DNA from 3 places in the Kitasatospora sp. NPDC048239 genome. Region 3 is predicted to be linked to each of the others. Evidence: riboswitches for the same ligand, from Rfam matches in the RefSeq annotation. Region 3 holds a riboswitch; each other region holds the start of a gene.
What was found. A riboswitch is a leader RNA that binds a small molecule or an ion and turns the genes downstream of it on or off. The one in region 3 is predicted to bind cyclic di-AMP.
Positions count from the first base shown of each region.

Region 1: it holds a riboswitch for cyclic di-AMP, as region 3 does, so the genes downstream of both, ACGFZP_RS02100 (NlpC/P60 family protein) here and ACGFZP_RS34170 (peptidoglycan DD-metalloendopeptidase family protein) in region 3, are expected to answer to the same signal.
Region 2: it holds a riboswitch for cyclic di-AMP, as region 3 does, so the genes downstream of both, ACGFZP_RS07880 (M23 family metallopeptidase) here and ACGFZP_RS34170 (peptidoglycan DD-metalloendopeptidase family protein) in region 3, are expected to answer to the same signal.

Region 1 covers NZ_JBICZP010000001.1:475,647-480,321, forward strand. Annotated here, with positions in the region: gene ACGFZP_RS02095 (NlpC/P60 family protein) at 1-703, shown strand, start outside; cyclic di-AMP (ydaO/yuaA leader) riboswitch at 1,074-1,230, shown strand; gene ACGFZP_RS02100 (NlpC/P60 family protein) at 1,241-2,404, shown strand; gene ACGFZP_RS02105 (NlpC/P60 family protein) at 2,632-3,696, shown strand; gene ACGFZP_RS02110 (hypothetical protein) at 3,780-4,675, shown strand, end outside.
Region 2 covers NZ_JBICZP010000003.1:22,857-27,531, reverse strand. Annotated here, with positions in the region: gene ACGFZP_RS07890 (alpha/beta fold hydrolase) at 1-605, opposite strand, end outside; gene ACGFZP_RS07885 (YiaA/YiaB family inner membrane protein) at 756-1,046, opposite strand; cyclic di-AMP (ydaO/yuaA leader) riboswitch at 1,292-1,450, shown strand; gene ACGFZP_RS07880 (M23 family metallopeptidase) at 1,463-2,323, shown strand; gene ACGFZP_RS07875 (hypothetical protein) at 2,415-3,287, opposite strand; gene ACGFZP_RS07870 (GNAT family N-acetyltransferase) at 3,330-3,971, shown strand; gene ACGFZP_RS07865 (sensor domain-containing protein) at 4,030-4,675, shown strand, end outside.
Region 3 covers NZ_JBICZP010000018.1:135,122-139,796, forward strand. Annotated here, with positions in the region: gene ACGFZP_RS34160 (MFS transporter) at 1-8, opposite strand, end outside; gene ACGFZP_RS34165 (DUF2470 domain-containing protein) at 186-905, shown strand; gene ACGFZP_RS34170 (peptidoglycan DD-metalloendopeptidase family protein) at 1,204-2,247, opposite strand; cyclic di-AMP (ydaO/yuaA leader) riboswitch at 2,251-2,410, opposite strand; gene ACGFZP_RS34175 (MFS transporter) at 2,722-4,263, shown strand; gene purB (adenylosuccinate lyase) at 4,271-4,675, opposite strand, start outside.

The sequences.
Region 1 (4,675 bases), on a different contig from region 3:
CCCCTCCGTGCAGCTGATGCTCTCCTCCGACCCGTCCGGTTACCTGGACAAGGCCTCCAGCGTGCAGCAGGCCAGCTCCAGCCAGGCCGAGGCGCTCAAGGGGCTGCAGGACCAGCAGCGCCGCCTGGACCAGCAGAAGACCGAGGCCGCGGCCGTCCTCGCCTCCCTGGACAACACCACCAAGGAGCTGAACCAGGCCAAGGCGGACGTCAACCAGAAGCTCAGGGACGCCCAGGCGCTGCTGAACTCGCTCAGCGCCGCCGACCGGGCCGCCCTCAAGGCCGCCCAGCAGCAGACCGACCGCGCCTCGCGCGACGCGGCCCGGGCCGACCTCGGCACCCTGCCGCAGGCCTCCGGGTTCGCCGGCGCGGCCGTCACCAACGCGATGAGCAAGCAGGGTTCGCCGTACGGCTGGGGCGACGTCGGCCCGAACACCTTCGACTGCTCCGGGCTGATGGTCTGGGCGTACGGGAAGGCCGGCGTCTCGCTGCCGCGCACCTCGCAGGCGCAGGCCAACTACGGCTCGCGGGTGCCCTCGCTGGCCGAGGCCCAGCCGGGCGACCTCATCATCTACCGCGACGACCGCAGCCACGTCGGGATGTACATCGGCAACGGCATGGTGGTGCACGCGCCGCACACCGGTGACGTGGTCAAGGTGATGAAGGCCGACGCGATGAAGATCAACGCGATCCGCCGGGTCTGACGATCCTTCGGGCATTGCAGGGCCAATGCCCTGCAATGCCTTCAATTCGGACATTTACTGACGGACCGACACGCCCACTCCCATGTCGGGCTCCTGTGATGTGGAACACGCCATCGACGGGGCCGGTCGACCACATGGTGAGAATCGATCAGCTCCGCGTATGCCGGCGATCACGCCCGGTCATATTCACAAATGAACTTGGGACTTGTTCCGTCTTTTTTCTGACAAGGATTTGAACGGATCACGGTTCTGTCACTAGGGTCGGGATTCGAACCACCGCACAGTCGATCACCCACTCAGGGTGGCGGCGGGGGTTACCGCCGAGTTCGTGAAGCAGCGGGGCAGGTCTTCTGCCCGACGGGGAGCCCAGTAGTCGGGGGCGCTGTGGACCGGAGCCGGGGAACCACACGTTCCTCCGGGGTGAATCGGCGCCAGGTCGACCGGTGGAACGGTCGGTGAGGCGTCGTAGGGCACGCTTCCAGCCCGAACCCGTCAGCTCACCCGGTAGGCGGATGTAGGAAGAAGGAGTCCGCCTTCGTGGCGTCCCATCGTCGTCCCAAGCCCGCCGGCCGCGCCCGCGTCTCGATCCTGACCGCCGCCGCCGCCGCGGCCGTCGCCCTCTCCGCGCAGTCCGGTGCCCACGCCGACCCGACGCCGACCAAGGACCAGGTCAAGGAGCAGGTCGACCAGCTCAACGACCAGGCCGAGGTCGCCACCGAGAAGTACAACGGTGCGCAGGCCAAGCAGCAGGAGCTGCAGAAGCAGGTCGGCGAGCTCCAGGACAAGGTGGCGCGTCAGCAGGCCTCGGTGACCGAGGCCCAGGGCGGCCTCGCCGAGCTCGCGGGCGAGCAGTACCGCAACGGCGGCATATCGCCGACCGTCCAGCTGATGCTCTCGACCAGCCCGGACAACTTCCTCAACCAGGCCGGCGCGCTGACCCAGGCCAGCAGCACCCAGTCCGGTGCGCTGAAGGACCTGCAGGAGCAGCAGCGCAGGCTCGACCAGGACCGCAACGAGGCTCAGGGCAAGCTCGGCGAGCTCGAGGCCACCACCCAGCAGCTGAAGGCGTCCAAGGAGGACGTCCAGGCGAAGCTGGCCAAGGCCCAGGACCTGCTCAACACGCTGACCGAGCAGGAGCGCGAGGCGCTGCGCCAGGCCGAGATCAAGGCCGCCGCCGACGCGAAGGCCAAGGCGGACGCCGCCAAGGCCGAGGCGAAGGCGAAGGCGGACGCCGAGCGGGCCTCCCGCGACAGCGCCCCCCGCAGCGACATCGGCGCGCCGTCCGCGCCGGCCTCCCCGGTGGCCAAGCCCGCCGCGCCGGCCAAGCCGGCCGCGCCCGCCGCCAACAGCTCGCGCGCCGCCGCCGCGATCGCCGCCGCCGAGAGCAAGCTCGGTGCCCCGTACGTGTACGGCGCCGCCGGTCCGAGCTCCTTCGACTGCTCGGGCCTAACCAGCTGGGCGTACGCCCAGGCGGACGTGTCGCTGCCGCGCACCTCGCAGGCGCAGGCCAGCGCCGGCACCCGGATCGGCTCGAACATCGCCGACGCCCAGCCGGGCGACCTGGTGATCTTCTACAACGACAACCACCACGTGGGCATCTACGTGGGTGGCGGCCAGGTCATCCACGCCCCCAAGCCGGGTGCCTCGGTCCGCTACGAGGCGGCCTCCAACATGCCGGTCTCCGTCATCGTGCGCCTCTGATCCCCGATCGGCTCCGACGGGCCCGGCCTCCCCTCGCGGGAGGCCGGGCCTGCGGCTTTTCCGGCGGGTCGAGCTGATGTCCGATTAGGGGTCAAATATTCGGGTTGGGAGGGGTTTGGACTCGATCGCCGGGACTCGCTAACGTCTGCCACCGGACTCCCGCTTCCCGAGCCGCCCGTTCCGGGGGTGGCGGCGGGGCCGGACCGCAGGATTGGAACCGCCACCGCATGGCCGTGCACCGCCGTCCCCAACTGTCAGGTGTACACGTCCTCGCCCGTGCGCTGGTGCTCACCGCGGCGGCCACCACCGCGCTGGGCGTGACGGCCGGCGGCAGCGCCCAGGCCGCCCCGGGGCCGCCGGACGGGCCGTCGAGCCGCAAGGACGTCAAGGCGCAGGTCGAGCAGCTGTACGAGGAGGCCGAGCAGGCCTCCGAGAAGGTCAACGCGGCCCAGGACGTCCAACAGCGGCTGCAGGGCGAGACCGGCGCCCTCCAGCAGCAGATCGCCGTCGCCCAGGACGAGCTCAACCAGCTGCGCGGCGACCTCGCCACCGTCGCCGGCGCCGAGTACCGGGGCGGCGGCATGGCGCAGACCGTCCAGCTGATGCTCTCCACGAACCCCGAGGGCTACCTCACCAAGGCCCGCACCCTGGACCTGGCCGCCGAGCGGCAGAACGAGACGCTGCACGAGGTGGTGGCCCGTCAGCGCCGGCTGGACCAGCGGCGCACCGAGACCTCCGCCAAGCTGGCCGAGCTGGAGCAGACCCGGCGCGCCCTCGCCGAGAGCAAGCAGCAGATCCAGCAGCGGCTGGGCAAGGCGCAGCGGCTGCTCAACAGCCTGGGGGCCACCGAGCGGGCCCGGATGGCGGCGCAGGACGCCCGGGAGGCCGAGCAGCGCGCCACCCGGGGGACGGACCGGCTCGACCTCGGGACGGCGCCGCCCGCCTCCGAGCGGGGGGCCGCCGCGCTGGCGGCCGCGGTGCGGATGATCGGTTCGCCCTATGTGTACGGATCCACCGGCCCCCGCGCCTTCGACTGCTCCGGTCTGATGTACTGGAGCTGGCGGCAGGCCGGAGTGACCCTGCCGCGCACCTCGCAGGCCCAGGCGTCGGCCGGCCAGCGGGTCAGCATCTCCGACGCGCGACCGGGAGACCTGGTGATCTTCTACCGGGACATGCACCACGTCGGCATGTACGCCGGCGGCGGGGTGATCGTGCACGCCCCCTACCCGGGCGCCAAGGTCCGCTACGAGAGCGTCAACGCGATGCCCGTCGCGGGGGTGGTCCGGCTCTGAGCCGTACCGATCCGACCCGGGCCGACGGCGCGGAGGGTGCCGACGGCGTCGCGGAGGGCTCCGCGGGCGTCGCCGATGCCGTCGTGCGCCGCCGCGGGCTCTCCCGGCGCGGCGCGCTGCTGCTCGCCGTGGGCGGGCTGGCCCAGCTCTCGCTGCCGCGGGCCGCTCCCGCCGCCTCCGCCCCCGTCCGCTCGGCCGCCGACGACCGCGCCGAGGTGGCCGCGCTGCTGGCCGGGCGCACACTGCCCGCGGGAGTGCCGGCGGCCGAGGCCGTCTACCGGAACGTGGTGCCCGGCCCGGCCGGCGAGCTGGGGCGGCTCGCCGTCTCCGCCGAGCTGGCGGTCCGGATCGACGGCTACGACGACCACCCGGTGGTGTACCCGCGCCGGCTCGCCCTGATCCGGGCCGCGGACGGCTGGCGGGTCGAGCACGAGGAGGGCGCGGGCGGCGCCCCTCCGATCTGGGACCTCGGCACCGTCCGTGCCGCCCGGGGGGCGCGCGCCCTCGTCCTCGGTCTGGCCGGCGGGCCGGACCCGGCGGAGCCGGCGGCCCTCGCGGACCTGGCCGTCCCGGCCGTGGAGGCGGTCTGGGGCACCGGCTGGGCGGGGCGGCTGCTGCTGGAACTGCCCGCCACCGAGGAGCAGTTCGCCCGACTGCTGGAGGCCGGGGCGGCGGACTGGGCCGGGATGGCCGCCGTCACCACGGCCGCCCCCGGCGCGCCCTTGGACACCCCCGCGGACCGCATCCTGGTCAACCCGGAGGCGTACGGGCGGCTCAGCGCCTTCGGCCGGCAGGTGGTGGTCACGCACGAGGCGGTGCACGTCGCGACCCGGGCCGACACCCGGGCCTGGACACCGCTCTGGCTCTCCGAGGGCGTCGCCGACTGGACGGGCTACCTGGGCTCCGGGCGCACCGCGCGGCAGATCGCCCCCGAGCTGGCCCGGGACATCGCCGCCGGGAGGCTGCCCACCGCGCTCCC
Region 2 (4,675 bases), on a different contig from region 3:
TCCCCGCGCACGTAGCCGCGGGTGGCGGCCTTGCGGCCCGGGGTGCGCATGGCGGCGACCAGCCCGTCGACGTAGGCGTCGAAGTCGGCCGGCCTGGCGCCGGGGTAGGCCATCTTGCGGTGGTAGAGGCCCCAGAAGGCGGGCGAGTGCACCAACAGCGCGCCCATCACGCCGAAGGCGGCGCGCTGCAGGGCGTTCGGCGGCAGGTTCTCGATGAAGGCGTCCAGCAGGACGATCCCGGCGACCCGCCCGGGGGCGTCCCCGGCGACCTTGACCACGCTGGCACCGCTGTACGAGTTGCCGGCCAGGACGGCGCGCTCGATGCCCAGGTGGTCGAGCAGCGCGATGACGTCGGTGGCGATCGCGGCGGGCGAGTAGTCGTCCCAGGTGATCGAGGACTCGCCGAAGCCGCGCAGGTCCATGGTGATCACCCGGCGGCCTGCGGCGGTGAGCAGCGGGTGCAGGTGCCGGTACGCGGTCCGGCTGTCGAGCATCCCCGGCAGGAGGACGACCGGGGCTCCGTCGCCCTGCACGGTGTCGTCGTACGCCAGCCGGCCGCCGGGAACGTCGAGGAACTGCGTGGTGGGGGTGCTGGAGCCGGTCATCGTGGGCCTCCTCGGTCCGCCGTGCACGTCATCGGCGGGTTCCGCCGATAGCCACAAAGCTAAGGCTAATAGCCTTAGCCGTCAAGCTATCGACCGCGGAGTCTTTCGGGCGCGCCGGGTGCGGCTCCGCCCCGGTCGGCCCCGGGCGGCTCAGACTCCCTCCACCTTGAACGGGTCGTGCTCGCTGAGCAGCTTCTCCAGCCGGGCCTGGTCCACCCGGGTGACGATCTCGTTGGTCTCCTGCCGGTCCCGGATCACCTTGGCCAGGGTGAACGAGGAGGTGACGGTGTAGAGCAGGCCCAGCCCGAGGAAGGCCCGCGTCCAGGCGTCGACCGGGAGGTAGGCGATCCCGATCGCGAGGGCGACGCCGGACAGGGCGAAGGACAGGACGGCCTGGATGTAGTACGCGGACGTGGTGCGCGACTGCACGGGTGCGTTCATGGCGCCAGGATGGCGGCGCCGGGGCGGGCCGCACATGAGTAGAAGTACTCAACCCGGCGTCCGTTCGTTGACGTCTCATCACGTTCGGTAGTGTCAGTTGTGCTCAAGCCTCACAAATCGCCCATCAGGTCACGTACTGCCCGGGCGGTCTCAGGTCGTCCCACCCGGATGGCTTGGAATCAGGGGCTCCTAGGATTAACGTTTGATAACGCAGCGCGGTCGGCAACGCCGTACCCAAACGGCACCGTGCGCCGTCGCCTAATCCCGACGACCCGCCTCCGGGCAGGTCAGGGAGCCGGGGAACCACGTTCCTTGGGGTGAATCGGCCAGGCCCAGGCCCGGCCGTAGGAGACCTTCCTGCTCCGAACCCGTCAGCTAACCCGGTAGGCGCGAAGGAAGGAAAGGAGCGCGCCTCCGTGGCGTCGACGCACTCTCCGGCACACCTGCCCGGCTCCGGCTCGGGCACCCAACTGCTCGACCACCCCTGGCCGCCCGCCCACGGCGGCGGATACGGCGGCCCGGCCGACGAGCAGGCCCCGCAGCCCGCCGACACCAACCGGCACCGGATGCCCCGCCAGACCCGCGGGACCGCGCCGCTGCTCGGCGTCACCGCCGTCGCCGCCACCCTCGGTGCCACCGGCTTCGCCTCCGCCACCCCGGCCGCCGCGCCCGCCATCGAGACCCCGGACGAGGCGCCGGTCGCGCTCTCCGCGGACCCGGGCCTCGCGCTCGCCGCCCGCATCCAGCAGCAGGCCGACAGCCAGCGCACCGCCGCCGACGAGACCGCCCGCCTGCAGGCCGCCAAGGAGGCGGAGGCCAAGCGCGCCGCCCAGCAGGTGGAGGCCAGGCTCGCCGCCGAGGCCGCCGAGAAGGCCAAGCTCGCCGCCGTCAACCTGCCGGTGCGCGACTACAACCTCTCCGCCCACTACGGCCAGAGCGCCTCCTACTGGGCCCACCTGCACACCGGCCTGGACTTCGCCGCCGACACCGGCACCCCGGTGTACGCGGTCGGCCAGGGCACCATCACCTCGGCCGGCTGGTCCGGCTCGTACGGCTACCGGATCGTCGAGACGCTGCCCGACGGCACCGAGATCTGGTACTGCCACCTCTCCTCGATCATCAAGGGCTCCGGCAAGGTCGTCCCCAACCAGCAGATCGGCAAGGTCGGTGCCACCGGCAACGTGACCGGCCCGCACCTGCACCTGGAGGTCCGCCCCGGCGGCGGCGCCCCGGTCGACCCGGAGACCTGGTTCGAGCAGCGCGGCATCACGCCCTGACGCAGGGCCCCAAGCCCTAGGGCCCAAGGTCGAAGGCGCCCCGGTCCACTGCGGACCGGGGCGCCTCGCGCTACCCCTGGGGGCGGCCGCGCTACTCCTGGGGCAGCCGCGCCAGGTAGGCGTCGATCTCCTCCTGCCCCGGCTCCGGCGCCAGCTCCGGGTACTCCGTCACCAGCAGCTGCGCCAGCCCCGGCACCGTCCACTCGCCCGACAGCTCCAGCGCCACCTCGACCGCGGCCTCCTCGAACGCGCCGAAGTCCCCGGCGAGCTCGTCCGGCATCGGGCGGCCCAGTGCGTTCAGCGCCGCCAGGTTGCGGTAGCTGCGCCGCATCAGGCCCTGCTCCAGCAGCCGCCGGGCGCCGTCGGTGGCCATCCCGACCGTCAGCATCCGGGCCTCGCCCCAGCCCTCCTCGTCCAGCTCGTCCAGCCACCCGGCCTCGGCCAGCGCGGCGTAGGCGGCCGACCGCTCCTGCGGCGCCAGCTCCCGGAACGCCTCCAGCCAGGCCCGCACCGCCGCGTCGTCCGCCACGTCCACCCCGGCGGCGTGCAGCAGCAGCGCGTACAGCCGCGGCCAGGTCACCAGGTCGGCCCGGCGCAGCAGACCGGTCGCCACCTCGCCCTGCCACTCGGCCTCGGCGTGCAGCCGCTCCTGCCGCTTGGCGTTCAGCCGCTTCGCCGCCCGCTGGTGGTCGACCAGCAGCCGGACCGCCTCGCCGTACGCCAACGGGTCCTGCTCCGGCGCGGGTTGGACGTACAGGTACAGCCGCTCGACCAGCAGCTGCTCCACCGCGTCCGAGGTCAGCTCCGGCCAGCCGTCGCGCATCCTGCCCTCGCCCAGCTCCAGCAACGCCAACACCGTCCGCAGCGGCTCCTCGCCCACCGGGTCGCGGCCTTCCGCCTCCGCCCAGGCGAGCAGCTCGGCGGCCTTGGTGCGCGGGGCGAGCCGCAGGTCTTCTTCTTCCATGTCACGTACGGTAACCGGTAAGCGCGGGTAGGGTCGGCAGGCATGGTCCCCGTACGACTCACCGGCCCCCGGCTGGCCATTCGCGAGTTCCACCACACCCCGGGCGACACCGACGCCCTGCACGCGGTCTTCGGCGACCCGGAGACCACCCGCTACCTCCCCTTCGAACCCCGGGACCGGGAGAGCTGCGCCGACCAGATCGAGCAGTACCTGGAGGAGGCGCTCAAGGACGAGCGGACGGTCTACCGCCTCGCCGTCACCCCGGCCGGGGCCGAGGGCGAGGAGGGCGACGACGACGCCGCCCCGATCGGGATGGCCGCCCTCACCCTCGGCGACCACCGCTCCGCCCTCCTCGGCTACGCGCTGCGCCGCGACACCTGGGGCAAGGGCTACGCGGGCGAGATCACCGGGCTGCTCTGCGACTTCGCCTTCGGCGCCCTGGCCCTGCACCGGCTGGCCGCCCGGGTCGACGTGGACAACGCCCCCTCCTGCCGGGTGCTCACCCGGGCCGGCTTCCAGCTGGAGGGCCGGATCCGGCACGACCTGTACCTGCGCGGCACCTGGTACGACTCCTACCAGTACTCCCTGCTGGCCGAGGAGTGGACCGGGGCGGAGACCGGGCGGGGGGTTAACCCCACCCACGGTTCGGCGGGGAGCCGGATGTCCGGCGGGAGCGCCTTTTGACAGGCTTCAGGGGTCAGCAGGAAAGCCGTCACGACAGACCCGAGGACCGAGGCCGGCCATGAGCAGCCACAGCACGCAGCGCAGCGAGTACGACCGCCACGACACCGACGCCTCCTTCGCCGACCCGTATGCCGACGACTCGTACGGCACCGACTCGTACTCCGCCGACTCGTACGCCGCCGACGGGGAGCGGGGCGCCGCCCGGGTCCGCCGCACCGAGGAGCCGCCGTACTTCTGGCGGGCCCCCTTCTCCTCCTACACCTACCGGGAGATCGGCTACACCCTCACCGGGCTGCCGGTCGCGATCGCCGGCTTCTCCCTCGCCATCACGCTGTTCGCCCTCGGACTCGGCACCTTCGTCACCATCCTCGGCCTCCCGGTGCTGGCGGGCCTGACCGCGGCCTCCCGCGGCTTCGGCCGGCTGGAGCGGTCGCGGGCGCGCGGCATGCTGGCGCTGGACGTCCCCGGCCCGAAGCCCGTCCGGGTCGTCCGGCCCGGCGCCTGGGGCGGCGTCACCGCGCGCATCGCGGACGCCGCGGGGTGGAAGGCGGCGCTGTACCAGGTGGTGATGTTCCCGTGGGCGGTCTTCAGCTTCGTGGTGTCGCTGGTGTTCCTGCTGCTCGGCTGGGTGCTGACGCTCTACCCGCTGTACCACTGGGTGTACCCGACCTTCGTCGGCTGGCCCGGCCTCCAGCTGTTCGACT
Region 3 (4,675 bases):
AGGGGCATGAGGGGACCGCTTTCCAGAGCAGGACGATTGCACGTGCAACTACCAGCGTCGACAATACGACCGGACGCCGGATACTTGCAAGCGCGCCATATCCCCACTCACACATTCCTTGCACCGCCTTGCCCTCACCCCCGCCAGTCATTAGGTTAGGCTCACCTAACTGACTGGAGGTCGTCATGAGCCAGAGCCCCACCGACGTCGAGGCGCCCGAACCCACCGCCGCCGACCGGGTCTGCAGCCTGCTCACCGCGACCTCCTCCGTGGTGGTCCGCGCCTGCGGCGAGTACCACGAGCTCGACACCCCCGTGTCGGTGCACGGCGCCGCACTGCGGATGTGCGCCCCGCTCGACGCACCGCTCACCATCGCCGCCGCCCGCGCCACCGAGGGGCTCGCCGTCGTCCTGGACCTCACCGACGTCGCCCCGGTCGCCGTCCGCGACCGCGTGCGCGGCCGGGTCTCCCTGGCCGGCCGCCTCCACCTCGTCCACCTCGCCGACGACGGTCTCAGCGTCCACCTGCGCCTGGACGTCGCACACGCCGTGCTCTCCACCCCGTACGGCACCACCGCACTCACCGGCGCCGACCTCGCCCTCGCCGGGCCCGACCCGCTCGCCCGCCACGAGGCCGGACTGCTCACCCACCTGGCCGACGACCACCCCGAGGCGCTCGCCGCACTGACCCGGCTGCTCGACCCGAACCTGCTCGCCGAGCGCCCCGACGTCCGCCCGCTCGCCCTCGACCGGTACGGCCTGGTACTCCGCCTGGACCACCCGCACGGCCACCGCGACGTCCGCCTGGTCTTCCCCGAACCCGCCAGGGACACCGAGGACTTCGGGCTTCAGGTGCACCAGCTGCTCACCGTCGCCCACAACAGGGCGCCCGCCCACCGGCACTAGCCGATGGACGGGCGGACAACCGCACGCACAACCCGATATGACGGATCGTCACAAAACGGATCCGGAAAACGACAGCGGCCGGCCCGGCTCGCGAAGGAGGTTCGCGAACCGGGCCGGCCTGGGCGTGTCCCGCGCCCGTGGTGCCGCTGGTGGTGCGGCGATCCCCCGGTCGAGCGGTCACCCGACATGACCATCCCGGAGGTCGTTCGCCCCGCGTCCAGCGGTGGTCCGAGGGCCGCTCGAAAGCGGCCGATCAGAGCCGACCGGTCGCAGCCGACCGGCCAGTGGAGACGACCGATCAGATGCTGACGCCGTGGGCGCGCAGGTAGGCGATCGGGTCGATGTCGGAGCCGTACTCCGAGCCGGTGCGGATCTCGAAGTGCAGGTGCGGGCCGGTCACGTTGCCGGTCGCGCCCGACAGGCCGATCTGCTGACCCGCGGTCACGGTCTGGCCGACCGAGACGCCGATCGAGGACAGGTGCGCGTACTGGGCGTACTTGCCGTCGGCGAGCTTGATCTCGACCTCGTTGCCGTAGGCGCCGCCGTTGCCGGCCTTCACCACGGTGCCGGCCGCGATGGCGCGCAGCGGGGTACCGGTGGAGGCGACGAAGTCGGCGCCGGTGTGGTGGCCGGAGGCCCACATCGAGCCGGCCACGCCGTAGGCGGTGCCGAGCTTCGGGTTGGCGACCGGGGAGACGTAGCCCGAGGTGCTGGCGACGGCGGCCGGGGCCGGGGTGGCGGCCGGGGCGGCCGGCTTCGCGGCGGGGGCGGCCGGCTTGGTGGCCGGGGCCTGGGCCGGCTTGGCAGCCTGGACCGGCTTCGGGGCGGCGGGCTTCGCGGCCGGCTTGACCGAGTCCTGCGAGGCCTGCGGCTTCGCGGCGGGGGCGGCCGGCTTGGCGGCCTCGGCGGCGGCCGGAGCGGCAGCGGCCTTGGCGGCCAGCGCGAGCTGCTGACCCGGGAAGATCAGGTTCGGGTTGCCGCCGATGACCGAGCGGTTGTGGTCGTAGAGCGCCTGCCAGCCGCCCTCGACGTTCTTGGCGGCGGCGATCTTCGACAGGGTGTCCCCGCCGACGACCTTGTAGCTCTGGTCGACCGGGGCGGCGGCCGGAGCAGCGGCCGGGGCGGCCTGCTCGGCGGCGGCGGGAGCCGCGGCCGGGGTGGCGTCGACGCTGGTGGCGCCGGTCCAGGTGCTGGTCTGCCCGGCCTTGGCGGCCGGGGCGGTGTGGGCCTGGGCGCTGATGGTGGTCACCAGCGGGAGGGCGAACGCGGCGCCGGTGACGGCAGTGGCGATACCGATGCGGGCGGCGCGGGGCAGGGCGATACGACGAGCCTGTGCGGGCATGGGGTATTTCCTCTCCGACGCCTGCGAGGTGAGCTGTCGGGTTCGGGCTGGAGTTGCCCGGCCGCATACGCGGCTTCACCCCAAGCCGGACCGTGAATTCCGGTCCGGCGACTTACCTTTGGGTCCCCCGCTCCTGCCGAACAGAGTTCAGTTCGTACCACCGGGCAGCGGCAGGACTAGGCGTTCCACCCGGTGGCCACCCGGGCTAATGCCGGGCGGTCGCTGAACTAAAACCCATCCGTCCGGGTGAAGCAATGTCGATCTCTTGAACCCGCAACAAAAGCCCGGGGCGCCGTGACGCTCCGAATGATCGGCTACGCGGTGCGCACACAATCCATTGACCGCGCGCGATCGTTCGACCACGCTCCGCCCATTTCATGACCGGTGCGCATGCGATCAAGTACGGAAAGCCATCCACCGACACACCGCCGGTGACCCTTGTCACGTCGACCCCCGGGGGCGCACGATCAGGCCGTGGCCACCTCCGAGGCCGGCACCCTGCGCCTGGGCACCGCGCAGGGCCGCTGGGTACTACTGGCGACCGTGCTCGGCTCCAGCATGGCGATGCTCGACGGCACGGTGGTGAACGTCGCCCTGCCCCGGATCGGCACCGATCTCGGTGCTCCGCTCGCCGCCCTGCAGTGGACCCTCAACGCCTATCTGCTCACCCTGGCCGGGCTGATCCTGCTCGGCGGAGCGCTCGGCGACCGCTACGGGCGGCGCCGGGTCTTCCTGCTCGGCGTGGTCTGGTTCGCGCTCGCCTCCGCGGCCTGCGCCGCCGCGCCCACCATCGGGGTGCTGATCGCCGCCCGGGCCGTCCAGGGCATCGGCGGAGCGCTGCTCACCCCCGGCTCGCTGGCGATGCTTCAGGCCGTCTTCCATCCGGACGACCGCTCGGCCGCGGTCGGCCTCTGGTCCGGCCTCGGCGGGGTGTCGGCCGCGATCGGGCCCTTCCTCGGCGGCTGGCTGGTGGACGGCCCGGGCTGGCGGTGGATCTTCCTGCTGAACGTGCCGCTCGCCGTCCTGGTGGTCGCGGTCGCGTCCCGGCACGTCCCGGAGAGCCGGGACGAGAGCGCCACCGGGCGGTTCGACGTGCTCGGCGCCGCCCTCGCCGCGCTCGCCCTCGGCGCGATCACCTACGCGCTGACGGCGGCGGGCGGCGGGCTCTCCCCCATGGTCTGGGTGACCGGCGCGGCCGGCCTCGCCCTCGGCGCGGCCTTCGTCACCGTGGAGCGCCGCACCGCGGAGCCGATGCTGCCGCTCGGCCTCTTCTCCTCCCGGCTGTTCACCGCCGTCAACCTGGTCACCCTCTGCGTGTACGCGGCCTTCAGCGGCGTCTTCTTCCTGCTGGTCGTGCAGTTGCAGATCGTCTCGGGGTTCTCCCCCCTGGTCTCCGGGCTGGCCCTGGTGCCGATCACCGTGCTGATGCTGGCGCTGTCCGCCCGCGCCGGCCGGCTGGGCAAGCGGATCGGACCGCGGCTGCCGCTCACCCTCGGCCCGCTGCTCTGCGCGGCCGGCGTGCTGATGATGCTGCGGATCGGGCCGGACGCCTCCTACTGGGCGGACGTCCTGCCCGCCGTCACCGTGATGGGCTGCGGGATGGTGCTGCTGGTGGCGCCGCTGACCGCCACCGTGCTGGCCGCGGTGGAGGTCCGCCACGCGGGCATCGCCAGCGGGGTCAACAACGCCGCCGCCCGCGCGGCCGGCCTGCTCGCGGTCGCCGCCCTGCCGGCGCTGGCCGGCCTGAGCGGCGACGCCTACCAGGTCCCCGCCTCGGTGGACTCGGCCTTCCACACCGCGATGCTGATCTGCGCCGGACTGCTGGTCGCCGGCGCGGTGGTGGCCTTCACCTCCGTCCGGGGCAACGTGCTGGCCGCCGAGGACCACCCGGTGGCCGAGCCGGACTGCCAGTGGACCTGCGGCACCAACGGCCCGCCGCTGGACCCTGGCCACCTCGCGACGCGGCATGGCGAAGGCCCCGCCACCGGATCGGCGACGGGGCCTTCAGCAGGCTGACGACTCGTCAGAGAATGTCACCCGGGGCGTACTTGGCGGCCTCGGGGTACGCGGCCGCGACGGCCTCGATCCGGCGGACCACCTCGGCGACCTGGGCGCCGGCCGCACCGGTGAAGGACAGCCGGTCGGCGAGCAGCGTGTCCAGCGCGGCCCGGTCCAGCGGGATCCGCTCGTCGGCGGCGAGCCGGTCCAGCAGCTCGTTCTCCCGCGCACCGGCCCGCATCGCCAGCGCGGAGGCGACGGCGTGCTCCTTGATGACCTCGTGCCCGGTCTCCCGGCCGACGCCCGCCCGCACCGCGCCCATCAGCACCTTGGTGGTGGCGAGGAACGGCAGGTAGCGGTCCAGCTCGGCCTCGATCACGGCGGGGAAGGCACCGAACTCGTCGAGGACGGTCAGGAAGGTCTCCAGCAG